Regions from separate parts of the Cupriavidus sp. LA-1 genome, predicted to be linked through region 1. Evidence: predicted binding sites of a transcription regulator. Region 1 holds the regulator's gene; each other region holds the start of a gene.

Region 1 (7,670 bases):
CACTTGCCCAAGAATGCCATTCGCTCCGGTCACCGGGTAGGTCTCGGAGGTTGCCGCTGGCAGGTGGCGGCGCGCTGCCAATTTGTTGTTTCCCATGCTCAATTCCGACCGGGAACGACGCGCACGCCTTCCCGAGAAACCTCGATCTGAGGTTGGTGGCCATGGGAGCGTAACAGTCGGACTTCGTCCCGGGCAGAAGCCGGGATGTTCTTCCGACAGGTCAGTGCGCCACTGCTGATATGGAAGGCGCCGCAGCTTGGGCAGGTGTAAAGATAGCCACGGGAAGCGGCGCGCGTTCGCTCGGCGGCAGCGCCGCAGATGGGGCAGTTTGCAGGTTCTGGCGACATGGCGGGACGTGGATGAATACTGTATGGATATACCGTATAGCTACCGTGTCGAAGCTACGGAATTGGCTCGCATGGGAAATTTAATGGTGTGGGGCATGCGGCACTAATTTGCGGTGTGCCGGTGGGAATACTCGATATATAATCCCCGACCTAGAGCCGTATGCGGGCTTCCAGTATTCCCACGAACTACCCGGGAACCCGCGCAGTTATTAGCTTGGGGGCTAAGATTGTGATTCCTGTCGTCGTGGGTTCGAGTCCTATCAGCCACCCCAAAGCATTCTTCAAAACGGCGCCTACCAAGGGCGCCGTTTTGCATTCCCCGGGGGTGTTATGTCTGTTCGAGCGGCAGTTCTTGGCGTAGCGATGGCAACGATGGTGGCAGGGTGCGCCAGCGGTACTTCTGACAAGGAGATTCGCGCGCGTGCGCCCATTCGCTTGTTCACGCCCGCCAAGATGGGCGATGTTGCGAAATGCCTTCGCAACAACCTGGGCGATGATGCCGCGGTCGTCAGCTATCCGGCAAAGAACCAGACTGAGATCCGCATCGGCCAGATTGCGTCTGGTGGTGAATACCAATACGCCTACCTGATTTCGCTGACCGCGAAGCCGGATGGTACGGCGCTGGAGTTGCGCAAGAGCGATACATGGTTCCCGCAACTGACACCGACGGAGCTGGAAGCCGAAACCAAGGCGTGCGCGCGTAGCTGAGGGCAGGGCCCCCAGCCGCGCGGAACGCGCCCGCGGATTTCAGGCGGCCAGCTTGTCGGCGGTTTCGAGTTCAAGCATACGGCAGATCGCCGCCATGCTGCCGACCATGGTGCGGCGCTGCGTACCCTGGTAGACGCGTACACCTTTGCTCTGGCGGAACGGCACGGGCTTGACCGGGCGACGGGCGGCGACGTTGTGGATTTGCGGCATGGTGGCACCTCTTTTAGGCAAAGCGGGGTCAACACCCGGCAAGCCGGGCGGCGTCTGCAAAGCGATGGAAGCGGGTGGGCCCGCGCAGGCGGATGGCCTGCGGTGCCCGGCTAGAAACCGGAAGATCGGATCAGCCCGACGGCGATGCCTTCCAGCGAGAACTCTTCGCCCGGCTCCACGATGATGTTGGTGAAGTCCGGGTTCTCTGCAATCAGTTCGATATGGCCACCGCGCCGCTGCAGGCGCTTGACGGTGACGTCATCGCCCAGGCGCGCCACCACGATCTTGCCGTTGGCGGCTTCGCTGGCGCGGCGCACCGCGAGCAGGTCGCCATCGAGGATGCCGGCGTCGCGCATGCTCAGGCCGCGCACGCGCAGCAGGTAGTCGGGGCGTTCGTCAAAGACCGAGGCGTCGACCTGGTACTGGCGGTCGATATGCTCGGCGGCCAGGATGGGGCTGCCCGCAGCCACGCGGCCCACCAGAGGCAGCGTCAGTTGCATCACGCCGGCCATCGGCAACGAGAACTGGTCAGGCATTTCCGAATCGCTGCGCGCCACCTTCAGGCGAATGCCACGCGAGGCGCCCGGCGTCAGTTCGATCACGCCCTTGCGAGCCAGCGCCCTCAGGTGTTCTTCGGCGGCATTGGGGGAGGAGAAGCCGAACTCCGCGGCGATTTCGGCGCGCGTGGGCGGGAAGCCGGTACGGCGGATCGTGTTGCGGATCAGATCGAAAATCTGCTGCTGCCGGGGTGTCAGGGTCGCCATGGGATCGCCGTTCCGTGCAGGGCCGCGGGGGATGTCGGGTCATGGATCTGGCGATCCTTTATCCTGCATCCGGCGGGCCAGGCACTGTATGTTTAAACAGTATGCTGTGATTTTATACAGTATCGGCCTGAGCGCAAGCAGAATTTTTGGGGCGGCTCGCATGGACCAGAGGCGCGTTGGCAGGGCCAGTCCGCGGCAAGGCGGGGCGCGCCCGCTACAATCGCCACTCATCGTTCCCTGTTCCTTGCGCTCCCCATGACCCAATTGCCTCGCATCGTCGTACTTGCCACCGGCGGCACCATTGCCGGAGCGGCCGGCAATCCCGCCAGCAGCGCCCGCTACCAGGCGGCGACCGTGCCGGTGTCGTCGTTGCTGGCGGCGGTGCCCGCGTTGCAGTCGGTGGCCCGGGTCGAAGCCGAGCAGGTGGCCCAGGTCGACAGCAAGGACATGACCTTTGCGCTCTGGCAAACGCTGGCGGCGCGGGTGCAGCACTGGTCGGCGCAGCCCGATGTCGCGGGCATCGTGATCACGCATGGCACGGACACGCTGGAAGAAACCGCGATGGCGCTGCACCTGACGCAATCTTGTCCGGTGCCCGTCGTGATGACGGCGGCGATGCGCCCGTCGACCTCGCTGTCGGCGGACGGGCCGCTGAACCTGCTGGATGCGGTGCGCGTGGCCGCCAACGCCGAGGCGCGCGGCAAGGGGGTGCTGGTGGTGCTGAACCAGCAGATCCACGCGGCACGGGATGTGGCCAAGGCCCATACGTCGGCGGTGGACGCTTTTGTCTCTGCCTGCGGGCCGCTGGGTTTCGTGCAGGACGACTATGTGCGCTTCGCCCGCGCGCCGCGCGCGGCCTGTACGATCGGGCCGATGCCCACGGCGTGGCCGGTGGTGGAAATCGTTGCGAGCTACGCCCAGCCGGGCAGGGTGGCCGTGGATGCGCTGGTGCAGGCGGGGGTTGCCGGGCTGGTGGTGGCGGCTGCCGGCAATGGCTCGGTGCACGAAGTGCTGGCCGGCGCGCTGGCCGATGCCGCGGCCGCCGGGGTGGCGGTGGTGCGCAGTTCGCGTACCGGTGCCGGCCATGTGTCGATTCCGCCTCAGCCCAGCCCCACCGACGGGCTGTTCGTTTCCGCCACGGACCTCAATCCCTATAAGGCACGCGTGCTGCTGGCCCTGGCGCTGGCTGCGGACCCGGGGCTGGCGCGCGATCCGGCGCGGCTGCAGGCGGTATTCGCCAACGCCTGATTTGCCTGTGTAATCATTGGCTTGCGCACTTGTCAGGATGCGGGCTATAATTTAAGGCTATTCAACCTTGCCACACCGGACTCGTGACGCCCGGGTGGCTAATCCAAAAGGAGCGTCAATGCGTCATTACGAAATCGTCTTCATCGTCCACCCGGACCAGAGCGAACAAGTGCCGGCCATGATCGAGCGCTACAAGCAGCTCGTGACCTCGCAGAACGGCAACGTTCACCGCGTGGAAGACTGGGGCCGTCGCCAGATGGCTTACATGATCCAGAAGCTGGCCAAGGCTCACTACGTTTGCCTGAACATCGAATGCGGCAAGGAAACGCTGGCTGAACTGGAACACGCGTTCAAGTTCAACGACGCCGTCCTGCGCCACCTGATCGTGCAGACCAAGAAGGCCGAGACCGCACCCTCGCCGATGATGAAGGAAGTGCAGCGCGAAGAAGCCCGCAAGGCCGCGCAAACGACCACCGAAGGCCAGGCCGCCTGAGTGCGGACTGCGGTGCGCGCCGTGGCTGACAGCGTCGGCCAGGGTCGCATGGATTGCAACCAGCAAGAGGCCCCGCGTTGAACCAGCTTCGGCTTGCCGCCACCCTGGCGGAACGCGATGCCCTGCGCTATACCCCGGCCGGGGTCCCCGTCGTGAACTGCATCCTGCAGTACAGCGGCGAGGCCGTCGAGGCGCAAACGCCGCGGCAGGTCGAGTTTGCAATCGCGGCGATGGGGATCGGCCAGGTTGGCCAGCGTCTGGAGCGGCTACCGCTCGGCACGCTGCTCGACTGCGAAGGATTCCTGGCTCGCAAGCACCGCAACAGCAAGGCTCTCGTCTTTCACATCACTGGATGTAAAGCATTCGAAAAGGATTGAATCATGGCATTCGTCAAACGTGACAACAAGAACAAGAAGCGCTTCCAGCAACAGAACCCGCTGTTCAAGCGCAAGCGCTTCTGCCGCTTCACCGTGGCTGGCGTGGAACAGATCGACTACAAGGATCTGGACACCCTGAAGGACTTCATCGGCGACAACGGCAAGATCACGCCGGCCCGCCTGACCGGCACCAAGGCTCACTATCAGCGTCAGCTGGATACGGCCATCAAGCGCGCGCGTTTCCTCGCGCTGATGCCGTACACCGACCTGCACAAGAACTGATCAGGCCCTAGGTCCGTCAAGGAGAGAACACGATGCAAATCATTCTGCTGGAAAAAGTCGTCAACCTGGGCAACCTCGGTGACATCGTCAAGGTGAAGGACGGTTACGCCCGTAACTTCCTGATCCCGGGCAAGAAGGCCCGCCGCGCCACGCAAACCGCGATCGCCGAATTCGAAGTCAAGCGCGCCGAGCTGGAAAAGGCCGCTGCCGAGAAGCTGGCCGCCGCGCAAGCCGAAGGCGAGAAGCTGAACGGCCTGACCGTCCAGATCACCCAGAAGTCGGGTGTGGACGGCCGCCTGTTCGGTTCGGTGACCAACGCCGACATCGCTGAAGCCCTGGCTGGCCAAGGCTACAAGCTGGAAAAGGCCCAGGTTCGCATGCCGAACGGCCCGCTGAAGATGGTGGGCGACCACCCGGTCAGCGTTGCACTGCACACGGACGTCGTGGTCGACGTGACCGTGTCGGTCGTGGGCGAAAGCGTCTAAGGACGTGCCGCCTCGCCGGCGCGCTGCGCCGGCTGAAGCACCGCAAGCACTGCAAGCAAAAAAGGCAGGAGCCCTAGCTCCTGCCTTTTTTGTTGCCCGCTTGTCTTTGCAGGCCCAGTCGCCAAATGTCCGGCGAAGTGCGTCCGCCCGCCGTTATAATCCCTCCCCATGAACGCGCCCGTCGCCGATCCCCAACTCGAGAACCTCAAGGTCCCGCCGCACTCCATCGAAGCCGAGCAATCGGTGCTGGGTGGCCTGCTGCTGGACAACGCCGCCTGGGACCGCATCGCGGATTTCATCTCCGAGGCGGATTTCTACCGTTTTGACCACCGGATGATCTTCCAGAGCATCGCCCGGCTGATCTCGGCCACCAAGCCGGCCGACGTGATCACGGTCTATGAGATGCTGCAGGTCGCCGGCAAGGCCGAGGAGGTAGGCGGCCTGGCGTACCTGAATTCGCTGGCGCAGAACACACCCAGCGCGGCCAATATCCGCCGCTACGCGGAGATCGTGCGTGAACGCTCGGTGCTGCGCAAGCTGGTGACGGCAGCTGACGATATCGCCTCGGCCGCGTTCGCGCCCAAGGGCCGCGAGGTGCGCGAGCTGCTCGACGAGGCCGAATCCAAGGTATTCGCGATTGCCGAAGAGGGCTCGCGTGGCCAGAAGGGATTCCAGGAAATCCAGCCGCTGCTGACCCAGGTGGTCGAGCGCATCGACGAGCTGTACCACCGCGATTCCACCACCGACGTCACGGGCGTGCCGACCGGCTTCATCGACCTGGACAAGATGACCAGTGGCATGCAGCCGGGCGACCTGGTCATCGTGGCCGGCCGCCCGTCGATGGGCAAGACGGCGTTCTCGCTGAACATCGGCGAGCACGTGGCGGTGGAGCAGGGCCTGCCGGTAGCCGTGTTCTCGATGGAAATGGCGGGCACCCAGCTGGCCATGCGTATGCTTGGCTCGGTCGGCCGCCTTGACCAGCACCGGTTGCGTACCGGCCGCCTGCTGGATGAGGACTGGCCGCGGCTGACGCATGCGATCCAGCGCATGAACGACACGCAGCTGTTTATCGACGAAACGCCGGCGCTGAACCCGATGGAGCTCCGTGCCCGTTCGCGGCGCCTGGCGCGCCAGTGCGGGCAGCTTGGCCTGATCATCATCGATTACCTCCAGCTGATGTCGGGTTCCGGCGGCGGCGAGAACCGCGCCACGGAAATCTCCGAAATTTCCCGTTCGCTCAAGGGCCTGGCCAAGGAACTGAACTGCCCGGTGATCGCCCTGTCGCAGCTGAACCGAAGCCTGGAACAGCGGCCCAACAAGCGGCCGGTCATGTCCGATTTGCGCGAATCCGGCGCTATCGAACAGGATGCCGACGTGATCCTGTTCATCTACCGCGACGAAGTCTATAACGCGGATTCGCAGGACAAGGGCACCGCCGAGATCATTATCGGCAAGCAGCGTAACGGGCCGATCGGCACGGTGCGCCTGACCTTCCTCGGCCAGTTCACGAAGTTCGACAACTTCAGCGGCGGCCCGGCTTTCTTCGACAACGACACCTGACGAAGTCAAGCCAGCCTGCAATAGTCGGTGCTGCGCCGTCTCGTTTGTGCCGAATTCGCGGGCAATGTCCCTGTAACCCTGTAAAATATTGCGCTTTGATGACAGCCGCCACCAGCGGCTGTCATCAGACGCGTCCGCTCAATCCAGCAACACAATCCGCAGCGCCAGATCGCTGCCACAAGGAACATTCCATGTTCGGCCGATTCATGCCCACGGAGGGCAAGTTCTTCGAATATTTCAACCAGCACGCCGACTGCGCGGTGACCGCCGCCCATGAGCTTCAGGCACTGGTCAACGACCTGCCCAACGCCGAGGCCCATGCCCGCCGTGTCCAGGCCACCGAAAAGAAGGCCGACCGGATCACGCACGACACCATCGACCTGCTGCACAAGACCTTCATCACGCCGCTGGACCGCGACGAGATCCACAAGCTCATCACGACCATGGACGACATCCTGGACCTGATGGAAGACGTGGCCGAGACCATCTCGCTGTACGACGTGACCAACCTGACCGACGAGGCCCTGCGCCTGGCGGCCATCTGCGTGCAGTGCTGCGACCAGGTCAAGATCGCGGTGGGCCTGCTCGAGGACATGGGCAACGCCAGCGCCATCCTGAAGACCGCGCAGCAGATCGACCAGCTTGAATCGGAAGCCGACCGCGTGATGCGATCGGCGATGTCCAAGCTGTTCCGCGACGAGACCGATGTCAAGCGCCTGATCAAGCTGAAGGCCATCTACGAACAGCTCGAGACGATCACCGACAAGTGCGAGGACGTCGCCAACATCATCGAAGGCATCGTCCTGGAAAACGCCTGAGGCGGCAATCGGCATGCAGACCATACAAATGAGCCTGTGGGTGATCGCCCTGCTGGTGGCGCTCGCGCTGCTGTTCGACTTCATGAACGGCTTCCACGACGCGGCCAACTCGATTGCCACGGTAGTGTCCACTGGCGTGCTCAAGCCGCACCATGCGGTGGCGATGGCGGCAATGTGCAACGTCGTCGCGATTTTTATTTTCCACCTGAAGGTGGCCGCGACCGTCGGGACCGGCACCATCGATGTCGCGATCGTCGACCATTACGTAATTTTCGGGGCCCTGGTCGGGGCCATCGCCTGGAACGTCATCACCTGGTACTACGGCATCCCGTCGTCGTCGTCGCACGCGCTGATCGGCGGGCTGGTGGGCTCGGCCGT
Region 2 (7,670 bases), on a different replicon from region 1:
GCGCATGAGGGAAGCCAGCCCTTCGTTCCGAGACCGGGGAGGCGTGTCAAGGAATCGTTCGACGTTGATCAGCGGCGTGCCGGGGTTCGTCACCTCCATCCGATCCTTGAAGATCTCGATCATCGGCCCTGCTCCACCCAAAGCGAAGTCCTGATGGATGAGCGCATTCGCGACGAGTTCACGTACCGCCAGGTCCGGGTACATCGGCACATCCTTGCGGATCGCCTTGCCAATGACTTCGTTGGAGGGAAGCAGAGCATTGATGTACCCGATCAACCCCTCGAAACCTGCCGCATAGCCTCGTGCTCCAACCTGTTCCTTCAACGTGCTGATGCGGTTTCCGCCTTCATAGGCAATCACACGGACCGCTTTGCGCCGCAGCGTCCCAAAATCTTCGAGCCGTTTCGCGAAGAGAATCGCGCCCAAGTTGCTGATATCCCATGCACCACTGCCGTTGCGCCGGATCAAGCTTTCTGCGGCCAGGCGCTCAAGGATCTGAGCACGATTTTCGGGTAGCGGAATGCCGGCTAGGTCGAAGTACGCCGGATAGTCGAGAAGCGTCACCACCTCTTCTTCCCGTACATCCTTACGGGCGATCATCGCTTCGAAGGGCGTCTCATCGAAGATGCGCCAGAGCTCCCGCTCTTTTTCGGGGAACTCTTTCAGCTTCTTCTTCAGAGATCCGATTCTGATGAACTCGTTGTGCATGAACTGGACTGGATGCCTATAGGCTCGGCCAACTTCGAGCACAACGACGCGCAGACCATCCAACTCGACAGTACTGAACGAGAAGTTGATCTTCGGACTGAGCAGCCTTAGCAGCCAGTTCTCCAGTTCCTCATTGCCAATCTTCGCTGCGGACGAATCGAAGGTTGTGCCGACGACTTCATGGGTTGCGTCGTCGATGCCCCATACCAAATATCCGTGCGCCCGATCGCACAGCGCCGCAGAGTTAGACAGCGCAGAGATGTACTCGCCGATCTGCTCGTGATCCACGCGGTTGCGCTTGAACTCCAGCCATTCGGTTTCGGCTGGCAACTTACAGAGTTCGCGAACCAGGCTCGCAAGCTTTTCGAGAGAGGAGGAGGAACTCATACCAGGGTAAGCGGGAACTTGGGCGTGGGAGTGCCTAATTTTACTTGACGACACTCGGAGACTGAGTTGCTACCCCTCGCCGTCATTCAGCTGCCTTCTGAATGGCGGCGGCCATTGCTGTCGTCACTGCTGTCGCTGCCGTCATCCGGGTTGGAGGCGGCCGTAGGCGCGCCCTGCTCTTCGTCCAGTTTTTCGCTTTGCGCCTCCTTTTCGGTCGGCGCCGGGCCTCCGGCCTTGCGCCGCCGCCCGCTCTCCCGCCCGGGTGGCGCCACCCGCAATTCTGCCAGCAGCTGGCGCGCCAGCGCCGCTTCGGCCTCGGCCCGTTCTGCCCGGTGCCCAACTCCGCCTGCACCTCGTGCAGGTCGTGAGCGGATTTGCGTTGCGCCTGCTCGGCGCTGGCGAGCCGATCGGCGAGCGCCGCGACCTGGGCTTCGAGCCGGGCGCGGACTTCGGCCTCCGCCACGGCCGCGTCGCGGGCCTCGCTGCGCGCCGCCACCAGTTCGCCGCGCTCGGTCCGTGCGCTCGCTCTTCTGCCGCGCGGTACGCTCCGCATCCAGTTCGCGCAGGCTAGAGGGTTGGCCGGGATTCGCAAATATCTGAAGCTTCACATATTTGCGAATCCCGGCCAACCCTCAATACAGCATGGATAGCGCCGCATTGACAGTGACGGCAAGCCCTGCGCGGGGCTTCACTGATGAGGCGTCGGATGTCGTCGATAATTTCGTCTGTTTCCGAGCCAGCGGCTAGAGTCGCCCCACGGAGGGTCGCCGCTTTGGTGAACGGTCACGAGTCATTGAAAAAATCCTTCACCAACGTACGGCTGACCGTACCCGAAGGCGGTAATAGACGTCTTGTACCGGCGATACAGGGTCCGACGTCCGGCCCCCCTGTCCTGCCATTTCCGACTCCAGAAACGAAAAAACCAGCTTTCGCCGGCTTTTTCCCCCGCGCACCAGGTGGTCAAGCCACACCGACATCGCGGATTAGTTGTTAAGCCAATGCTAACCCGCTGCTGCGTTTTTTTGCAACGGCTTGCTCGCCGAGTTCTGTTGCCGACAGGTCTCCAGGGCCGCTGAACGTTTGACCAGTTACGCCCGCTCTGGCCAAGTGCGGTCTCTGCCGCTGTCCCGACCGAAAAAAACAATTGCAGGCCCCGGTTGGAGGATCCCACCCACAATGGGCTGTGCGGTTCTCCCGGCAGTGCCGTAATGGGCTCCCGCAGGAGAGTTGACCGTGTGATGGATGGTACAGGTGAACACTGTATAAATATACAGTACACTGGGGGCAGGAGCTCGCCATGCTAACCGTCGCCCCAGAAACCATTCATCCGTCACTTTGGCTTGCCTCGCAGCTTGCTCGGGGCAACGCACGCACCATTCCGACCGGGTATCCGTCGCTCGACAAGGAGCTTCCGGGCGGCGGCTGGCCTATTGGTTGCCTGACGGAATTATTGGAGCGCCAACCCGGCATCGGCGAGTTGCGCTTGCTACGCCCTGCTCTCGTTGCGCGCTCGAACCGTCCTGTCGCGCTTCTGGCACCGCCGCACGCGCCGCAAGCGTTGGCGCTCGCCAACTGGGGCGTCCCGTCCGCGCAGATTCTCTGGGTCGAAACCCGGCACACCGCTGACGCCCTGTGGGCCGCGGAGCAGATCTTGCGCGCCGGGACCTGCGGAGCGCTCGTCTTTTGGCAATCGCACCTGCGTAACGATGCGCTTCGGCGTTTGCATCTTGCCGCCCAAGCCTCCGATGTCCTTTTCTTCGTGGTTCGTCCGACGGCCTGTGCACGCGATGCCTCGCCGGCGCCGCTGCGCCTGACATTGGAGCCTGCATCGGACGGAATTCGTGTGCAGTTCGTTAAGCGTCGAGGCCCGCAGCAGGAATCGCCGCTACACGTAGCGCTGCAGCCCTCCCCCATTCTGTTGTATCGCCATGCTGCGCCTGTGGATCTGCCTGCGCCTGTCGTCCCTGCCCCTCGAAGTCTTCCGGCCGAACTGGTCCACTGAACTGGCGGTTGCTGTCCTGGACAAAGAGCGTGTGCATATGGCGTCGCCGCTGGCCATTGCGGCCGGCGTGAAGCCGGCAATGCGCCGCGGCGGCGTGCAGACAATCGCACCGCAGACCATTCTCTTTGACCGCGATGGTTGCGCAGAACTGGCGGCGCTCGAGCGTGTCACGATGGCGATGCTGCAGTTCTCGCCCAATGTCGCTACGTCCGAGGAGGCGGCGGTGCTTGTCGACATTAGCACCACGCTGCGACTATTCGGCGGCGTCCGCAAGCTGCGGCAACGGATGCTGGCGGCCGTCAGGGCAATGGGGTTTAGCCCTGTCGCGGGATGCGCACCAACCGCCGAAGGCGCTTGGCTGCTTGCGCGCTCTGGCGGCGGAACGGCTCTAAGTATGCCCACATTGGTGCGAACGCTGGTCGGCATGCCCGTTGCGATCCTGCCGGCGGCGCGGCCGTTTGATGAGTGGCTGGACGGACTTGGCTGTCGGACGCTAGGGGACCTGCGCCGGCTGCCGCGCGCAGGCCTGCAGCGCCGATGCGGCGCCGCCATCCTTGAGGCGTTGGATCGCGCCCATGGGGAAGCACCGGAAGTCTTCGAATGGGTCGAAGCTCCCCCATCGTTTGACGCCGCGGTGGATCTTCCGGATAGGATGGAGAACGCTGAGTCCGCCCTTGCCTACCTTCGCGGCTTGCTGGTACAGATGGTCGGCTGGCTAACCGCCCGGCACCTGGCAATCAAGCGGTTTGGGGTCGAACTGCGCCACGAGCGCGGCCGCGCTGCCATCGCACCAACGAAGATTGAGATTGCGCTAGCCGAGCCCAACTGGCATGAAGAGCATTTGGTTCGTCTGCTCAAAGAGCGTCTGACACGGCTGACTGTCGAGGCGCCGATGATCGCCGTCGCGGTGTCTGCCATCGAGACCGAGCCGGTGGCACCCCCCAGCGATTCATTGTTTCCAGAACCGGGCGGCACGCCGGCGGACCATGCACGCCTGCTTGAGTTGCTGGTTGCACGCCTAGGTGCAGACAATGTCCGCCAACCGTGCTTGCGTGCCGACTACCGCCCAGAAGTCGCCAACGGCTGGCAGCCGGCCACTAACAAGCCGCCCAGCGCAACGTTGCCCCCAGCCCTGCCACGTCCCGTTTGGCTGCTCGGCAAGCCGGTGCCGCTGATTGAACGCGACCACCGCCCCTTCTACGGCTCGCCACTGCGTATCGTCTCCCCGCCCGAGCGCATCGAGTCGGGCTGGTGGGGAGGCCAGCTGGTGACTCGCGACTATTTTGTTGCGGAGGCGAGGGACCACACCTGCTATTGGATCTTTCAGGAACGCATGGGCAGCCGCGAAGGCGACGCGGCTCGGTGGTATCTGCATGGCCTCTTCGGCTGAAAGCCATGGACATCAACGCCACGGCAGGTCTGCCCGACTACGCGGAGCTGCACTGCCGTTCCAACTTCTCCTTCCTCGCCGGCGCCTCACGACCGGAAGAGCTCGCTGAGCGCGCCGCTCAGTTGGGCTACCACGCGCTCGCAATCACCGACGAGTGCTCGCTGGCGGGCATCGTTCGCGCGCACACTGAGGCCAGGAACGCCGGCCTTCGCCTGGTAGTCGGCGCCTGGTTCCGGCTGCAGAACGCAGACGGCTCTCCCGCGCTCTCATTCCTTGCGCTTGCCCGTAACCGCGAAGGCTATGGCAACCTGTGCGAGCTGATCACGCTCGCGCGCATGCGTGCCGCCAAGGGTTCCTATGTGCTGACCCCACGCGACTTGGCCGCGCCCGAAGCGCCGTCCGAGCATCTGAAGGGGCTGCCAGATTGCATGATCGTGTTCACGCCCGACTATGGCGTGGCGGCAGAGAAGTTGGAGGCGCAATCTGCATGGGTGAGCGCGACCTTTGCCGGCAGGGCTTGGATGGGATTGAGCCTGCTCTACAAGCCGATGGACGATATTCACCGCGGCACGGTCGAAGCGGCCGCGGCGCGCCATCACCTGCGCATCGTCGCCACTGGCAACGTCACCATGCACGTCCGCTCGCGCAAGCCGATGCATGACGTGCTGACTGCCATCCGTGTGCATCGCCCGGTTCCCGAATGTGGGTATGACCTCCTGCCTAACGCCGAGCAGCACCTGCGCTCCCGGTTGCGGCTCGCCAACATTTACCCGCACCGCTACCTGACGGAGTCGGTCCACGTTGCAAACCTGTGCCAGTTTTCGCTGGGCGAACTCCGTTACGAGTATCCCGAAGAAGTGGTCCCGGAAGGCGCTACGCCATCCGACTACTTGCGAGGCGAGACCTATGTCGGCGCGCACCGCCGCTATCCCGCCGGCATCCCCCTTGCCGTCCAGCAGCAACTCGAGCATGAGCTCGCCCTGATCCGCGACATGTCGTACGAACCCTATTTCCTGACGGTCTACGATATCGTGAGGTTTGCCCGCTCGAACGGCATTCTCTGTCAGGGGCGCGGTTCCGCAGCGAACTCGGCCGTCTGCTACTGCCTCGGCATCACCGAAGTTGACCCGGCACGCGGCAACCTGCTGTTCGAGCGGTTCATCTCCAAAGAGCGTGCCGAGCCGCCCGATATCGACGTCGACTTCGAGCACCAGCGCCGCGAGGAGGTGATCCAGTACCTGTATCGCAAGTACGGGCGCGACCGCGCGGCACTGGCTGCCGCCGTGACCACCTACCGACCTCGCAGCGCGCTGCGCGACACGGGCAAGGCATTAGGTGTGGATCCCGCCATCGTCGACCTGGTCGCGAAATCTCACCATTGGTTCGACAGCAAAGCGGATCTCCTTAAGCGTTTTGGCGAAAGCGGCGTGGATCCGGAAGCGGAATTATCCCAACGCTGGGCACACATGGCCGTGTCGCTGCTTGGCTTTCCGCGGCATCTCTCCCAGCACACGGGCGGATTCGTGCTCGCCCGTGGCAAGCTTTCCAGGCTCGTACCCATAGAAAACGCGGCGATGGCCGATCGCAGCGTGATTCAGTGGGACAAGGACGACCTTGACGCCTTGGGGCTGCTCAAGGTTGACGTGCTCGCGCTCGGCATGCTGTCGGCGATCCGGCGAGCCCTGGATCTGGTGACGCAACAACGCGGAGAAGCCTTTGAGCTGCAGGACATCCCGGCGGAAGATCCGAAGACCTACGAGATGATCTCGCGGGCGGATACGGTCGGCGTGTTCCAGATCGAATCCCGCGCCCAGATGTCGATGCTGCCCCGCTTGAAACCACGTACGTTCTACGACCTCGTCATCGAAGTGGCGATCGTTCGGCCCGGGCCGGTTCAAGGTGGCATGGTGCATCCCTACCTGCGCCGCCGGCAGGGGTTGGAGCCGGTCAGCTATCCGAGCCCTCAGATGGAGCAAGCCCTGTCCCGCACGCTGGGTGTGCCGATCTTTCAGGAACAGGTGATGCAGGTAGCCATGCTGGCGGCTGGCTTCTCAGCTGGGGAAGCGGATCAACTGCGTCGCGCCATGGCGGCCTGGAAGCGAAAAGGTGGGTTGGAGCGATACCACGAACGCATTGTGACGGGCATGCTCGAGCGCGGCTACGATCTGGAGTTCGCGGAGAGCATCTTCCGGCAGATCCAGGGCTTCGGCGAATACGGCTTTCCGGAAAGCCATGCAGCCAGCTTCGCACTTCTCGTCTACGCGAGTGCCTGGCTCAAGTGCCACGAACCTGCCGCCTTCCTCTGCGCCATGCTGAATAGCCAGCCGATGGGCTTCTACACGCCATCCCAGTTGGTGCAGGACGCCAAGCGCCATGGCGTCACGGTTCTCCCTGTTGATGTGACCGTGAGTGGCTGGGACGCCAGCCTGGAAAGTCACGAAGGCTCGGTCGTACGCCTGGGTCTCTCGCAGCTGAGGGGCATGCGCCGCGAAGCGGCCGAACGCATCGAAACGGCACGCGCACTCCGGCCCTTCGCCTCTGTCAAGGATCTCGCTCGCAGAGCGTCGCTGGACCGGCACGATGTCAATGTACTGGCCGCCGGCAATGCGTTGATTGGCCTCACCGGTAGTCGGCGCCAGGCGATGTGGCAGGCGGCAGCAGCAGTCCCTGACAAGGATCTGCTGCGGCCCGCGGATCTGGACGAGCCAATGCCCGAACTCTCACCGCCAACGGAAAGCGAGGAGATCGTCAGCGACTATCGCTCGCTCGGCCTCACGCTGAACCGCCACCCGCTTGCCCTGCTCCGCCACAAGCTTGCCGGGTTGCGCTTTGTGCCCGCCGATGTCCTTGCCACCTATGCGACACGGCAGATTGCCCGTGGCTGCGGCATCGTGACCGTACGGCAGCGCCCGAGCACGGCTAATGGCGTGGTCTTCTTGTCATTGGAGGACGAGACTGGTACCGTCAGCGTCATCGTCTGGCCGTCCGTGATGGAGAAGTACCGACGCGAGGTATTGACGGCCTCCCTGCTCGGTGTCTATGGCCAGTGGCAATGCGAAGGCGAGGTGCGACATCTGATCGCGCAACGCTTTGTCGACTTGACGCCCATGCTTGGATCCCTGGACACCGCGAGCAGGAATTTCTGCTAACGGTATCCTCGTTGCCCTCATCAGGAACCCGAAG
Region 3 (7,670 bases), 1.9 Mb from region 1:
CGGTGCGCCCCGCGGCGCGCCGGTTTCGTGCCGGAGCATCCGACATGACAACCGATAACCAAGGCAGTGGCGGCAAGCCGGGCGATATCCCGCCGGAACAGTCGCTGATCGAATACCCGTGCCACTTCCCCATCAAGGTGATGGGCACGATGCAGGACGGCTTTGCCGAAGCCATCGTCACGCTGGTGCAGGAATTCGACCCGGACTTCCATGCCGGCAAGATGGAGATGCGCCCGTCGAGCGGCGGCAAATACCTGGGGCTGACCGTGACGGCCTGGATCACCAGCCGCGAGCAGCTCGACGATTTGTACCGGGCGCTGACTTCGCATCCGATGGTGAAGGTCGTCCTCTAACACGACATTCCCGCATTGTTTTCTCCCCTCTCCCGCGCGCGGGAGAGGGGCCGGGGGAGAGGGCAGGCCTGTGCATGCCGACACGCGCCACTTCGTCGACGCTCCCGCCCTCTCCCCCAACCCCTCTTCCGCCATGCGGGAGAGGGGCGCCCGACCGCTGCGCGAGAAGCGTTTCCGCAGCGGCATGCCTCCTCCCTGATCGACATGAACACCATCACCCTGAAACCCGGCAAGGAAAAATCCCTGCTGCGCCGCCACCCGTGGATCTACGCCACCGGCATTGCCACGACCGAGGGGCGCTGCGAGCCGGGCGCGACCGTGATCGTGCGCGCCGCCGACGGCCGCTTCCTGGCCAAGGCCGCCTACAGCCCCGAGTCGCAGATCCGCGCGCGCGCGTGGACCTTCGACGAGAACGAGCCGGTCGACCACGCCCTGTTCAAGCGCCGCGTGGCCGCGGCCATTGCCTACCGGCGCCAATGGGTGAAGGACAGCAACGCGGTGCGGCTGATCTTTGGCGAATCCGACCGGCTGCCCGGCCTGATTGTCGACTACTACGGCAATGGTGAAACGGGCCAGCTGGTGTGCCAGTTCAATTCCGCCGGCGTAGAGCACTGGAAGACCGCGATCGTGCAGGCGCTGGTCAAGGAGACCGGCTGCCCCAACGTCTACGAGCGTTCCGACGCGGCCGTGCGCCAGCGCGAGGGCCTGGAGCTGGTGACCGGCGTGCTGGCCGGCGCCGAGCCGGACCCGGCACTGTCGGTCACCGAGCACGGCGTGCGCTATTACGTCGACGTGCGCAACGGCCACAAGACCGGCTTCTATGTCGACCAGCGCGACAACCGCAAGCTGGTGGGCGACCTCGCCGCGGGCCGCGAGGTGCTGAACTGCTTCTGCTATACCGGCGGCTTCTCGCTGGCGGCGCTGCGCGGCGGCGCCACCTCGGTGACCTCGATCGATTCGTCGGGCGAGGCGCTGAAGATCGCCGCGGGCAATGTCACGCTCAATGGCTTCGAGCCGGAACGCGCCACCTGGCTCGATGCCGACGTGTTCAAGACCCTGCGTGAATTCCGTGCCGAGGGCCGCCAGTTCGACCTGATCGTGCTGGACCCGCCCAAGTTCGCCCCGTCGGCGCAGCATATCGACCGCGCCGCGCGCGCCTACAAGGAAATCAACCTGGTCGGCACGCAGCTGCTGCGCCCGGGCGGGCTGCTGTTCACCTATTCGTGCTCGGGCGCGATCAGCATGGAGCTGTTCCAGAAGATCGTGGCGGGCGCGGTCACCGACGCGCGCGCCGATGCGCGCATCCTGCGGCGCTTGTCCGCCGGCACGGATCACCCGATGCTGGCGGCGTTCCCGGAAGGCGAATACCTGAAGGGCTTGCTGCTGGAGAAGGTGGCGTAAGACGGATGGGTGGCGCTGGTCAGCGCCACATATTCCGCATCCGGCTGGCCAGGTCCACCGGCGCCAGCGCGGGCCTGGCCGGCCCCTCGCCCGGCATCGGCGGGGGCGGCCAGGAGCGGCTGTAGAAGTTGGGCATCACGCGGTTGGGCAAAAAGCGCGTGCGCGACGCATACACATGGCGGTCGCCGAAGCCCACCTGCTGGTGCACGTAGAAGCGCTGCGGCACCACGATGTCCAGGTGGTCTTTCGCCCGCGTCATGGCCACGTAGAGCAGGCGCCGTTCTTCCTCGATCTCTTCGGTGGTGCCGGTTGCCAGGTCGCTCGGCATGCAACCGTCGACGGCATTGAGCACGTACACCGCCTTCCACTCCTGGCCCTTGGCCGAGTGGATGGTCGACAGGATCAGGTAGTCCTCGTCGCGCGAGGGCACGCCGGATTCGTCGCTGGAGGCGCTGGGCGGGTCCAGCGTCAGCTCGGTCAGAAAGCGCTCGCGCGCGCCGTAGGTGGCGGCGATGCGCTCCAGCTGCTGCAGGTCGGCCTGGCGCGCGGCGGCATCGTCGTGCAGGCGTTCCAGATGCGGCGCGTACCAGGCCAGCACCTGCTCGAACTCCGACGGCCACGGCGAGGTCGGCGCCATCAGCGCGCGAGCCAGTCCTAGCAGGTCGGCCCAGGCGGGCACGGCGGCCGGTGGCGGCTCAAATTCCTCCAAAGAGAACTGCGGCTCCGTGGCCAGCGCCAGCGCATCCAGCACGCGCGCCGCGGTCTTGGGGCCGATGCCGGGCAGCAGTTGCAGCGTGCGGAAGCCAGCCATGCGGTCGCGCGGGTTTTCCAGCCAGCGCACCACCGCCAGCACGTCCTTGACGTGGGTCGATTCCAGGAATTTCAGCCCGCCGAACTTCACGAACGGGATATTGCGCCGGGCCAGCTCGATCTCGACCTGCGCGCTGTGGTCGGCGGCGCGGAACAGCACCGCCTGCGCCATCAGCGTCAGGCCCGCCTCGCGCCGCGCCAGCACCTGCTCGACCACGTAGCGGGCCTGGTCGGCCTCATCGTTGACCACGATCACGCCGGGCTTCTCGGCCGACGCGCGCTCGGACCACAGGTCCTTGGTATAGCGTTCGGCGGCCAGCCCGATCACCGCGTTGGCGGCCTGCAGGATCGGCTGCGTCGAGCGATAGTTCTGCGACAGCGTGACCTGTTGCGCGGTGGGCGTGAACTGCGCCGGGAAGTCCAGGATATTGCGCACGGTGGCGCCGCGGAAGGCGTAGATCGACTGCGCGTCGTCGCCCACCACGGTCAGGCCGCGCCCATCCGGCCGCATGGCCAGCAGGATCGACGCCTGCAGCGCATTGGTGTCCTGGTATTCGTCGACCAGGATATGGTCGAAGCGCGCGCCCATGTCCTGCGCGATGGCGGGTTCGGCCATGGCCTGCGCCCAGTACAGCAGCAGGTCGTCATAGTCCAGCACATGCTGCTTCTGCTTGGCCTCGACATAGCCGGCGAACAGCGTGCGCAGCGCATCGGCCCACATCGCGTAGCGCGGGAACTGCTGCCTGAGCACGTCTTCCAGCGGCGCCTGGGTGTTGACCACGCGCGAGTAGATCGCCAGGCAGGTTTCCTTCTTGGGGAAGCGGCTGGCGGTCTCGGACAGCCCCAGGTCGTGGCGCACCACGTGCATCAGGTCGGCGGCATCGCCGCGGTCGCTGATGGTGAAGGCGGGCGACAGGCCCAGGGTCTCGGCGTATTCGCGCAGCAGGCGCGCGCCGATGGCGTGGAAGGTGCCGGACCACTGCAGCGCCGCGCGCCCCGCGCCGGTCTGGGCGCCCAGCGCCTGGTCGACGATGCGCTCGACGCGGCGCCCCATCTCTGCCGCGGCGCGGCGCGAGAACGTCAGCAGCAGGATGCGGCGCGGGTCGGCCCCGCCCAGCACCAGGTGCGCGACGCGGTGCGCCAGCGTATTGGTCTTGCCCGAGCCGGCGCCGGCGATGATCAGCAGCGGCGCGTCGCTCACATGCTCGACCGCGGCGCGCTGCTCCGGGTTGAGCCGCGACAGGTAGGCGGGGACCGCGTCGGCGTCTGGGGCCGCAAGGTCGGCAGCGGGGGCAAGGTCCAGGGTCACAGGGAAAACGCTCGGAAAAAGGCTGGCGCCAACTGTATATCCATACAGGGTTGGCGCGCAACCTGCCGCGCTGACGATCGGACGTAAAAACAAAAAAAGGTGCTCGATGAGCACCTTTTCGCTGCACTTGCTGTCAGGACCGTTACGCCGACTTTGCCAGTGCGCCGTCCAGCAGCTTGTGCAGGGCATCCCACTCGGGCTCGCCCACATAGCGCTTCAGGATGCGGCCGTCCTTGTCGACCACGAAGGTGGTCGGCGTCAGCTGCACATTGCCGAAGGCCTTGGCCGCGGCGCCGTCGGAATCCATGGCCACCTTGAACGGCAGCCCGCGCGTCTTGGCATAGTTCATCACATACATGGGCGGGTCGTAGTTCATCGCCACGGCGACGAACTCCAGGCCCTTGCCCTTGAACTGCTCGTAGGTGCGGACCATGTCCGGCATCTCCTTGACGCAGGTGGCGCAGCTGGTGGCCCAGAAGTTGATCAGGTAGACCTTGCCCTTGAGGTCGGCGGTGCTGACCTTCTCGCCCGACAGCAGCGTGAACGTGGCGGGGGGCACGGCGTTGGCCGGCGACAGCGCGCGGTAGCCGAACCAGCCCAGCAGTGCGAGCACGACCACGGCCGCGACGATGGGCCAGGGCTTGCGGGAGGTTTTGGTGGCGGGGGCAGCAGTGGTCATGGGATCCGGGTCGGGCAGGTTCGGTCAGCAATGGGACATTCTAATGCCGCGGGCGTTCGCGCGCTGCGCGAGGCCGGGCTGCGGCAATCCGTCGCAAGCGCTTCAGTCACTTCCGTCACTTCAGCGCCGGGAGGCGACAGCGGCGCGTGCCTGGTGCAGCGCCTGTTCCAGGTAGGCGCCGTAAAAATCCGGCTGCATGCCGCGCAGCGGGCTGGCGGCGGCGCGGCCCTGGCGGTCCAGGAACAGTACCGTCGGCGCCACCTGCACCTGGTGCGCCCGGGCCCAGGCGCGCGCCGTGGTCAGGCTGCCGTCGGCATCGCGCAGCGGGGTGTCGGCGGTCATGTCGAGCTCGCGCACGGCAATCTCGCCGGCGGCGGCCTGCGGGCCCAGGTAGTTGCGGCGCACCGCGTCGCAATAGCTGCAGCCCGGCATCGACACCAGCACCACCAGCGGCTCGCCGCGGCGCGCGGCCTCGGTGCCGTGGGCGGCGAGGTCGGTGGCCGGCGGCAGGTGGGCCGGGCTGGCCGGGGCGGGCATGGCAGTCGCCGCCAGCAGCACGCCCGCGGCCAGCCAGCGCAGGCTGGTCAAGGCGGCAACGGCGGGAATGGCGAGGCGGGCTGCAGGCATGGCAGGGACGGTGGGGCAGTGGGGCAGTGGGGGCGGCGCGGCAAGCACTGGCGCGCCGCTTCCGGGATAATACCGGTTTCCGCCCGCAGGCGATGGCGCCCGCCCGCGCCGTTCCCCACATCGCCTTCCGCCCGATTTCCCGATGCGTCCCGTGCTGCCCCCGCTGAGCTGTCCCGCCGCTGTCCGCCGTCCGCTGCTGTGCTGCGCCGCCGTGCTGGCACTTGCCCTGTGCGCCTGCTCGCCGCGCTATGACTGGCGCACCATCCAGTCGGGCGAGGGCGGTTACGCCGCGCTCTATCCCGGCAAGCCCACCAGCGCCGCGCGCGACGTGGCCATTGCCGGGCGCAGGCTGCCGATGACGATGGAGGCCGCGCGCGTCGACGACACGCTGTTCGCCGTGGGCGTGGTGACGCTGCCCGCCGACGATGAAGCCCTGCGGCGCGAGGCCCTGGCGGCGATGCAGGCCGGCCTGCTGGCCAACCTTGGCAAGCTGTCGGGCGAGCCGCGCACGCGGCCCGTCACCGTCATGACCTCGGACCGGCCGGGCCGTCCGCTTGCCGGGGTGGAAGTGCAGGCCAGCGGCGTGTCGCCGCAGGACCAGTCGCCGCGCCGGCTGAGCGCGCGGCTGGTGGCCGTGGGCGTGCATGCCTACCAGGCCGTGGTGCTGGAATCCGGCGATGCGGCGCGCGATGCGCGCCAGGCCGAGCAGGTGGAGCAGTTCCTGGGCGGCTTCCACCCGCTCTGACGCGCGGTGCCGCGCGACTGGAAAGATTCACAGGTGCCGGGGCGGCGATCGCGAGCCCCGGCATGGTTGTCGTCAAAGGAGAGTTGGAATGCGTTGGGAAGTCTGGTTGGCCTATTTCGCCGCGTGCTGGGTGATCGCGGTATCGCCGGGGTCGGGCGCGGTGCTGTCGATGAGCCACGGGCTCTCGTACGGGCTGCGCAGGACCACCACCACCATCTTCGGCCTGCAGGCCGGGCTGGTGATTGTGCTGGTGGTGGCCGGCGGCGGGCTGGGCGCGCTGCTGCTGGCCTCGGAGCAGGCCTTCATGGTGGTCAAGACGGTTGGCGCGCTGTACCTGATCTATCTGGGTATCCAGCAATGGCGCGCGAAGGTGGAAAGCGGCGCGGACCGTGGCAGCGCACACGGTGAAAACGCCGCGCCCGCGCGCGTGGCCGTGTTGAGCCGGCGCCGGCGCTTTGCCACCGGGTTGCTGACCAATGTGACCAACCCCAAGGGCATCATCTTCATGGTCGCGGTGCTGCCGCAGTTCATCGATCCCAACCGGCCGCTGGCGCAGCAGCTGGCGGTACTGGCCGCCACCATGTGCTGCGTGGACCTGATCGTGATGCATGGCTACGCGCTGCTGGCTTCGCGCATGCAGGGGTTGTTCCGCAATGCGCGCGCGGTGCGCTGGCAGAACCGCTTTTTCGGCAGCGTGCTGATGGCGGTGGGCGCGGCACTGTTCTTCGTGCGGCGGCAACACGCCTGACCGGCGTTGCATCTACAACTGGCGTGTGCTGGCCGGGTTTGCTTCAATGAGGAGGAAACCCGGCCACGGAGACCCCGCATGCCCGCCTCGCTGAATCCCCACGCCGGTGCGCGCCTGCAGCCGCGCCATACCGTGCCCCCGGTAGAAGAACCCGGGCCCCCGGGCATCCCGCCAGACCTGCCGTTGCCGCCAGAGGAAGACCCGACCCCGCCGCCGGTGGAGCCGCCCGTGGCCGTCCCCGCCGGGCGCTACTGCTTGAGCTCGTAGAAGTCGTTCAGGCAGTAGGCGTCGGTCAGTTCGACCGGCTTGTCGCCATGGGTGTAGCCGATGCGCCGGATCTGCAGCAGCGGCTCGCCCGGCTCGATGCCCAGGCGCGCGGCCAGTTCCCCGGTCGCCACGATCGCGCGCAGGGTCTCGGTCACGCGCAGCACCGGCTTGCCGATCCGTTCCAGGTAGGCGTACAGCGATTCGCCGATGGCGCTGGCATCCGGCAGCACGGCCAGCGCCAGCGTGGTCACGTCCATCCAGTAGATCTGCCCGTCGGCCTTGCGCAGGCGGGTCAGCCTGACGATCTCGTCGCCTTCCGGCAGTACCAGCGCCGCGGCTTCCTGCGCCGTGGCACGGCGGCGCTCGAACGCCACCAGCTCGCTGGCCGGCGTCATGCCGCGCCGGCGCGCCAGCTCGCTGAAGTTGTCCAGCCGCGCCGGCTTCTGCTCGCCGCGCGGCGCGATAAAGGTGCCCGCGCCGCGGCTGCGTGTGATCGCGCCTTCCTCTGCCAGGACCTGTAGCGCGCGCCGCGCCGTGACGCGCGAAATCCCCAGCGAATCGACCAGCGTGCGCTCGGACGGCAGCGCATCGCCCACGCGCCATTGGCCGGCCTGGATGGCCGCGGCCAGCTTGCGCGCCACCTGCAGGTAGATCGGCGTTGCGTCCGCCTCGTCCGGCCTGAGGGTCTGCAGCCGTTGATCCATGGGAATCCTCGTAGGTACCAAAGTTTG
Region 4 (7,670 bases), 1.9 Mb from region 1:
GGCTGGCCAATCCTGAGAATCAGCCGGAGGTGCCGGTCGGCCGCTCGGCCGGGACAGCGTCGTTGCCGTCGTTTGCGTCACCACCGCGGTCGCCATTGGCCGCGGCTGGCACCTGAGGCGCCATTGCGACGGCAGGCGCGGCCTCGGCCCGTACCTTGGGCTTCGGCTGGTGACCATACCAGCGCGGGTAAAACTGACGGACCACCTCGCCATCGAAACGCAGGGCATGGCAGCCGTTCAACTGATAGGGCGGCTCCGGATTTGGATCGTCCTCGCCGTTGCCGCGGATATCGATGACTTCACCGGCAAAGGCCTGGATCGCGGTGCTGGGCAGCACGCCCGCGGCCTCGGTCAGGTGCGAGCAGCCGTGCATGCCGCCCAGGCGCTCGCGCACCGCCTTGCGGAAGCCCTTGAGCAGGTTCAGCCCGATCAGCTTGCGGTAGGCCGGGCCGATCGTGTCGCAATGGGACGGATACGGCACCCAGTCCGAACAGGCCTCGGCATCCAGCACCGTCATGGCCTCGTTGATCGTGATGCGCAGCCACAGGTCGTGCAGGGGCTGGCCCACCGGCCGGACGCGGTCGCCGGCCAGTTCGATGTCGCGAGGCTTGGTGTCGGTCAGGCGCACCTCGATATCCCACAAGCCGTCCTCTCTCTGGTACGCCTCGGCCGTAATGGCGCGACGGTGACGCTGGGAGCGGTTGACGGGCTGGGACAGAGGCATGGCCAGGCTGGAAATACGGGGGCTGGGGAACGGCGGCGCCGGAGCACCGAATAACCCGGGGAGTTTAACATGCCGCGCCGCGTTGGCCGGGAACATCCTTGCGCGGCAACTGTCGCGGCGGGATTGTCGGCCAACCATGGCGGCCCGCATGGGAAGGCGCCTTGCCGCAATGCACCAGCGGACACCGGCTCCGGCGTGGCAACAAAATCGTCGCCACCTCGGCCCGGGCATGGTGCGATGCAGCGGATACACCCTGATGCCAGTGCAGGTACTCCGGCCAGAAAATGCCGCCAGCACCACACGCCGGCATTCAACCCTCGTCGCCGTAGTCTTCGTCCGCACCCTGGATGATCTTGCTGACGACCGCACGCGAAAATCCGCGCGCCACCATGAAGCGGATCTGCTTTGCCCTGGCCTCGGGCGTGTCCGGCGGGGTGCCGAAGCGCTTGCGCCAGACCTCGCGCGCGCGCTCGACTTCCGTGGCGCGCAGGCGCTCCTGCAACTCGCCAAGCTCCTCGCTGCCGAGCTTGTGGGTCTTGGCTTCCTGCATCACGCGCGCGGTGCCGTAGCGGGCGCCGCGGCGATGCACCAGGCTGTCGGCAAAGCGCTGGTTCGACAGCCAGTTCTCGCGCTCCAGCGCGTCCAGCAGCTGCTCCAGTTGCTCGGCCGATTCAGCATGCGGCGCCAGCTTGCGCGCCAGCTCGGCGCGGCTGTGCTCGCGGCGCGACAGGTAGCCGACGGCGCGGGCCTTCAGCGAAAGCGGGGGACGGGTTGACATGCGTTTCCGGGATCTGTGGGCATGAGTTCGGGCCTGCCAAGCAAAAAGGCCGGGGCATCGGCGATGCCCCGGCCTTCCGGATGGCGCAGTGGCCGCCGGTGCGGTCAGTCTTCGACCGCTACCGCCGTGGCTGCGGCCGTGGGGTTCATGGCCACCACGCCCAGCGCCGCGCGCACCTTGTTCTCGATCTCGTCGGCAATATCGGGGTTCTCGCGCAGGTATTCGCGCGCGTTGTCCTTGCCCTGGCCGATCTTGTCGCCGTTGTAGCTGTACCACGCACCCGACTTCTCGACGATCTTGGCGTCCACGCCCAGGTCGATGATCTCGCCCTGGCGCGAAATGCCCTGGCCGTACAGGATGTCGAAGAAGGCCTCGCGGAACGGCGGCGACACCTTGTTCTTGACCACCTTGACCTTGGTCTCGTTGCCGATCACGTCGTCGCCCTTCTTGATCGAGCCGATGCGGCGGATATCCAGGCGCACCGAGGCGTAGAACTTCAGCGCATTGCCGCCGGTGGTGGTTTCCGGCGAGCCGAACATCACGCCGATCTTCATGCGGATCTGGTTGATGAAGATCACCAGGCAGTTGGTGCGCTTGATGGTGCCGGTCAGCTTGCGCAGCGCCTGGCTCATCAGGCGGGCCTGCAGGCCGGGCAGCGAATCGCCCATTTCGCCTTCGATTTCGGCCTTGGGCACCAGCGCCGCCACCGAGTCGATCACGATCAGGTCGATCGAGCCCGAGCGCACCAGCGCGTCGGTGATTTCCAGTGCCTGCTCGCCGGTGTCCGGCTGCGAGATCAGCAGGTCGCCGACGTTCACGCCCAGCTTGCCGGCGTAGCTGACGTCCAGCGCGTGCTCGGCGTCGATAAAGGCGCAGGTACCGCCCAGCTTCTGCATCTCGGCCACGACCTGCAGCGTCAGCGTGGTCTTGCCCGAGGATTCCGGACCGTAGATCTCGACCACGCGGCCGCGCGGCAGGCCACCGACGCCAAGTGCGATATCCAGGCCGAGCGAACCGGTGGAAACCACCTGGATGTCCTTCTCGACCTCGCCGTCGCCCAGGCGCATGATCGAGCCCTTGCCGAACTGCTTCTCGATCTGGGAGAGCGCGGCGGCAAGCGCCTTTTGCTTCTCGGCGCTCACGCCGGCACCTGCCTTCTTGTCGTCCATGGTCGTCCTTGAGTCAATGGTGTATAAATAGGCCGCATGTGGCGCGGCACCGGCATTTGCCGGCATCGGCGCCGGCCCGGCTGTCTGCGCGGCCGCACTCCAGGGGGTCTCCCCGGGCGGCCCTAGCGGAACGTGCGGGTACTGTATAAAAAAACAGTATGCTTGGCAAGCCCCATCGCGCCGTCTGCGCCCGTTGCGCATCCGGTGCCGGCTATGCCGGCCAGGGTGGAGACAACCATGCGCATTCTGATCGCCGAAGATGACGACGTGCTGGCCGACGGCCTGACGCGCTCGCTACGTCACTCGGGCTACGCCGTCGACTATGTCGCCAACGGCCTGGAAGCCGATTCCGCATTATCGACCCAGACCTTCGACCTGCTGATCCTGGACCTGGGCCTGCCGCGCATGTCCGGGCTGGAAGTGCTCAAGCGCCTGCGCGCGCGCGGCGCCATGCTGCCGGTGCTGATCCTGACCGCCGCCGACAGCGTCGACGAGCGCGTCAAGGGCCTGGACCTGGGCGCCGATGACTATATGGCCAAGCCCTTTGCCCTGTCCGAGCTGGAAGCGCGTGTGCGCGCGCTGGTGCGGCGCGGCGCCGGCGGCGGCGCCACGCTGATGCGGCATGGGCCGCTGGCCTACGACCAGGTCGGGCGCATCGCATATCTCAACGACCAGATGCTGGAGCTGTCCGCGCGCGAGATCGGCCTGCTGGAGATCCTGCTGACGCGCAGCGGCCGCCTGGTATCGAAAGAGCAGCTGGTGGACCACCTGTGCGAATGGGGCGAGGAAGTCAGCAACAACGCCATCGAGGTCTACGTGCACCGGCTGCGCAAGAAGATCGAGGTGGGCGGCATCCGCATCGCCACCGTGCGCGGGCTGGGCTACTGCCTGGAGAAATTCCAGCCGGCGGTGGCCACGCCGCATTGATCCACCGACCGACGCCACCGCAGGCCACGCGACTGACCTGAGCGCAATTTCGCCGAGATGAGCCTGCTGCGACTGCCCTGGCGGCGCGTGCCGCGCGCCGCGCCACCGCCCTCCTCCACCGCCTCCGGTGCAAACGCGGCGGACGCCACCGACCAGGACCTGGCCGACGCCCTGCCGCATCTTGAGGAAAGCTCCGCCCATCCGGCGCCGCGCTCCTTGTTCGGCGAGATCCTCGACTGGATGCTGGCGCCGCTGCTGCTGCTGTGGCCGATGAGCATCGCGGTGACTTACCTGGTGGCCAAGTCGATCGCCAACGGCCCCTTCGACCGCGCGCTGGAGGCCAGCGCCATCGTGCTGTCGCAGCAGGTGCGCGAGGTCAACGGCCGCGTCACGCTGCAGCTGCCGCTGTCGGCGCGCGAAATCCTGCGCGCGGACGAGACCGACAACATCTACTACCAGGTGGTCGGCAAGCGCGGCGAGTACATCGCCGGCGACCACGACCTGCCGCTGCCCTCCGAGGACGACCAGGGCCACGCCGGCCTGGTGTCGCTGCGCGATGACCGCGTGTCCGGCAATGACGTGCGCGTAGCCTATACCTATATCGACCTGAAGCAGGTCAGCGGCACCCAGCCGGTGCTGGTGCAGGTGGCCGAGACCCTGGACAAGCGCGCGCGGCTGGCCAACGAGATCATCAAGGGCGTGATCTTGCCGCAGTTCGTGATCCTGCCGCTGGCGGTGGTGCTGGTGTGGTTCGGGCTGTCGCGCGGGCTGGCGCCGCTTACCGCGATCCAGCAGCGCATCCGCGCGCGCACCCCCGGCGATACCAGCCCCATCGACGAGCGCGCCGCGCCGCAGGAAATCACGCCGCTGGTGGGCTCGTTCAACGACTTGCTGGCGCGCCTGGACCAGTCGGTGCAGACGCAGAAGCGCTTTATCGCCGATGCCGCGCACCAGATGAAGACGCCGCTGGCGGGCCTGCGCATGCAGGCCGAGCTGGCGCAGCGCGAGCAGTCGCCCGAAGAATTGCGGCGCTCGCTGGCGCAGATCGCGGGCAGCTCGGAGCGCACCGCGCACCTGGTCACGCAGCTGCTGTCGCTGGCGCGCATGGAGAACCTGGCGGGCACCGGCGGCATGGCCGCGCTGGACCTCGCGGCGCTCGCGCGCGAGGTGGTCAAGGACTGGCTGCCGCAGGCCTGGGCGCGTGACATCGACCTGGGGCTGGATGCCGACGATCATCCGGTGATGATCCAGGGCAACCGCCTGATGCTGACCGAGATGCTGAACAACCTGCTCGACAACGCCATCCGCTACACTCCGCGCGGCGGGCATGCCACGGTGCGCGTCAGCGCCGACGCCTTCGAGCCGTTCGCCTACCTGGATGTGGAAGATACCGGCCCGGGTATTGCGCCGGCCGAGCGCGACCGCGTGATGGAGCGCTTCTACCGCGTGCTCGGCACCAACACCGAAGGCAGCGGCCTGGGCCTGGCCATCGTGCGCGAGATCGTGCAGCAGCACGGCGGCGAGGTCAACATCACCGATCATGTCTACCAGCAGGAACCGCGCCTGGCTGGCGCGCATTTCCGGATCACGCTGCGGCGCCCGGACATCGAGCCCTCCTGATGCACAAGCACCCGCAAATTCCTCCTGCCGAGCGGCAGGCCTGGCACCGCAACCTGCGCTGGATCGGCATGCTGCTCGTCATCTGGTTCGTGGTGACCTTTGTCGCCAGCTGGTATGCGCGCGAACTCCGGTTTGATTTCTTCGGCTGGCCATTCTCGTTCTGGGTCGGCGCGCAAGGCGCGCTGATCATCTACGTGCTGATGGCCGCGCTCTACGCCTGGCTCATGAACCGGGCCGACGAGGACGCCGACGAACACCCGGTCGCCCCCGCCCCTCCTTCGCAGGGCGCCTCGCGCGGCGCACACTCGGATGCTGCATAGCGGCATTGCCGACGCCCTGAAAATACCAGTCTGTCGCGGCGATAACCCACCGCAATGCAGCATGAAAATGCCCGTCGGCGGCTAGCGTATACCCCGACGCAATCAGCACTTCTGCGCGCGAATCTGTCAGAACGCAGTAAGTTTCGCGACCCACAATCCTTGCAACTTCGGCAGCACGGCCGCGGGATGCCGTTGCGCACGCAACGGCCGGCGGCCCGCCGGAGATCCATTCGACCGACGGAGGGGACAAGATGGCTAACGCGCAGAACGTTGCGGTGCCCGGTGGGGGCGCCCAAAACGCACCGATGACGCATGAAGAGAGGAAGGTGATTCTGGCCTCCTCGCTGGGCACGGTGTTCGAGTGGTATGACTTCTACCTGTACGGCTCGCTGGCAGCCGTGATCGCCAAGCAGTTCTTTGCCGGCCTGGATCCGACCTCGGCCTTCATCTTCGCGCTGCTCGCCTTCGCGGCAGGCTTCATCGTGCGTCCGTTCGGCGCACTGGTGTTCGGGCGCCTGGGTGACATGATCGGCCGCAAGTACACCTTCCTGATCACGATCCTGATCATGGGTATGTCGACGTTCATCGTCGGCCTGCTCCCCGGCTTCAACACCATCGGCTGGGCGGCTCCGGTGATCCTGATCGCCCTGCGCATGCTGCAAGGCCTGGCACTCGGCGGCGAGTACGGCGGTGCCGCCACCTACGTGGCCGAGCATGCTCCGCACGGCAAGCGCGGCGCCTACACCGCGTGGATCCAGACCACCGCCACGCTGGGCCTGTTCCTGTCGCTGATCGTGATCCTGCTGTGCCGTGAACTGACCGGCCCGAACTTCGATGTCTGGGGCTGGCGGATTCCGTTCCTGGTCTCGATCCTGCTGCTGGCCATGTCGGTGTACATCCGCCTGTCGATGAGCGAATCGCCGGCATTCCAGCGCATGAAGGCCGAGGGCAAGACGTCCAAGGCGCCGCTGACCGAGTCGTTCGCCCAATGGCGCAACCTGAAGATCGTGATCCTGGCACTGGTGGGCCTGACTGCCGGCCAGGCCGTGGTCTGGTACACCGGCCAGTTCTACTCATTGTTCTTCCTGACCCAGGTGCTCAAGGTCGATGCCAAGTCGGCCAACCTGCTGATCGCCGGCGCACTGGTGGTCGGCACGCCGTTCTTTATCTTCTTCGGCTCGCTGTCGGACAAGATCGGCCGCAAGTGGATCATCATGGTGGGCTGCGCGCTGGCCGTGCTGACCTACTTCCCGTTGTTCAAGGCCCTGACGCACTACGCCAACCCGGCACTCGAGCGTGCCCAGCAGACCGCCCAGATCGTCGTCACCGCCGACCCGAAGCAGTGCTCGTTCCAGGGCAGCCCGATCGCCCGCGAGGTGGACTTCCGCAGCTCCTGCGACATCGCCAAGCGGACCCTGGCCCAGGCTTCCGCCAGCTATGAAGTCGTGAACGCTCCGGCCGGCACCACCGCTACGGTGAAGATCGGCGACAAGGAAATCAGCTCGCTGAACGGCACGCTGGTCCCGGCCGGCCACAGCTTCGACGACGCCAGCAAGAAGCAGATCGCCGCCTTCAAGAAGGAAGTGGGCGATTCGATGGCGGCTGCCGGCTATCCGACCAAGGCTGATCCGGCGCAGATGAATACCATCATGGTGCTGGTCATCCTGACGATCCTGGTGATCTACGTCACCATGGTCTACGGCCCGATCGCCGCCATGCTGGTGGAACTGTTCCCGACCCGCATCCGCTACACCTCGATGTCGCTGCCCTACCATATCGGCAACGGCTGGTTTGGCGGCCTGCTGCCCACCATCTCGTTCGCGCTGGTGGCCCAGAACGGCAATATCTACTACGGCCTCTGGTACCCGATCATCATCGCTGCCGTCACCTTCGTGGTAGGCGCGCTGTTCGTCCGCGAGACCAAGGACGTGAACATCTACGCCAACGACTGACCGGTCGTGCGGCATTGACGGAAGCGGCAGGCCATCCGGCCTGCCATTTTTTAAGCACGAAGCCTTCGTGCAAAATCTTCACGGTAAGGTGTTGACAGCCTCGAAACCCTAGGTATAATCTCAGTCTTCGTTGGCGAATTAGCTCAGTCGGTTAGAGCGACGGAATCATAATCCGCAGGT

Evidence for each region. Region 1 encodes LexA, which represses DNA repair genes until DNA is damaged. Its sites were predicted from a motif close to ACTGTATNNNNATACAGT; they were not measured.
Region 2: the regulator LexA is predicted to act here: its motif matches at 2,353-2,370, upstream of imuA (translesion DNA synthesis-associated protein ImuA).
Region 3: the regulator LexA is predicted to act here: its motif matches at 3,905-3,922, upstream of ACZ5MJ_RS16525 (ATP-dependent helicase).
Region 4: the regulator LexA is predicted to act here: its motif matches at 2,812-2,829, upstream of recA (recombinase RecA).

Annotation. Positions count from the first base shown of each region.
Region 1 covers NZ_AP031387.1:1,352,487-1,360,156, forward strand. The annotation lists gene ACZ5MJ_RS06455 (hypothetical protein) at 711-1,055, shown strand; gene ACZ5MJ_RS06460 (hypothetical protein) at 1,095-1,265, opposite strand; gene lexA (transcriptional repressor LexA) at 1,376-2,029, opposite strand; gene ACZ5MJ_RS06470 (asparaginase) at 2,285-3,277, shown strand; gene rpsF (30S ribosomal protein S6) at 3,396-3,770, shown strand; gene priB (primosomal replication protein N) at 3,848-4,147, shown strand; gene rpsR (30S ribosomal protein S18) at 4,151-4,429, shown strand; gene rplI (50S ribosomal protein L9) at 4,462-4,914, shown strand; gene ACZ5MJ_RS06495 (replicative DNA helicase) at 5,083-6,474, shown strand; gene ACZ5MJ_RS06500 (DUF47 domain-containing protein) at 6,666-7,292, shown strand; gene ACZ5MJ_RS06505 (anion permease) at 7,306-7,670, shown strand, end outside.
Region 2 covers NZ_AP031389.1:1,407-9,076, forward strand. The annotation lists gene ACZ5MJ_RS32375 (ATP-binding protein) at 1-1,095, opposite strand, end outside; partial or broken gene ACZ5MJ_RS32380 (DNA-binding protein) at 1,182-1,685, opposite strand; gene imuA (translesion DNA synthesis-associated protein ImuA) at 2,393-3,097, shown strand; gene ACZ5MJ_RS32390 (Y-family DNA polymerase) at 3,024-4,487, shown strand; gene ACZ5MJ_RS32395 (error-prone DNA polymerase) at 4,493-7,636, shown strand; gene ACZ5MJ_RS32400 (zinc-finger-containing protein) at 7,657-7,670, opposite strand, start outside.
Region 3 covers NZ_AP031387.1:3,529,168-3,536,837, reverse strand. The annotation lists gene ACZ5MJ_RS16535 (HP0495 family protein) at 45-353, shown strand; gene ACZ5MJ_RS16530 (class I SAM-dependent rRNA methyltransferase) at 558-1,754, shown strand; gene ACZ5MJ_RS16525 (ATP-dependent helicase) at 1,774-3,873, opposite strand; gene ACZ5MJ_RS16520 (TlpA disulfide reductase family protein) at 4,016-4,552, opposite strand; gene ACZ5MJ_RS16515 (thioredoxin fold domain-containing protein) at 4,673-5,179, opposite strand; gene ACZ5MJ_RS16510 (hypothetical protein) at 5,322-5,924, shown strand; gene ACZ5MJ_RS16505 (LysE family transporter) at 6,013-6,672, shown strand; gene ACZ5MJ_RS16500 (hypothetical protein) at 6,751-6,939, shown strand; gene ACZ5MJ_RS16495 (GntR family transcriptional regulator) at 6,921-7,643, opposite strand.
Region 4 covers NZ_AP031387.1:3,274,955-3,282,624, forward strand. The annotation lists gene ACZ5MJ_RS15295 (DUF2889 domain-containing protein) at 20-724, opposite strand; gene recX (recombination regulator RecX) at 1,035-1,502, opposite strand; gene recA (recombinase RecA) at 1,607-2,671, opposite strand; gene ACZ5MJ_RS15310 (response regulator) at 2,909-3,598, shown strand; gene ACZ5MJ_RS15315 (sensor histidine kinase N-terminal domain-containing protein) at 3,656-5,218, shown strand; gene ACZ5MJ_RS15320 (DUF4212 domain-containing protein) at 5,218-5,538, shown strand; gene ACZ5MJ_RS15325 (MFS transporter) at 5,790-7,490, shown strand; tRNA gene ACZ5MJ_RS15330 (tRNA-Met) at 7,623-7,670, shown strand, end outside.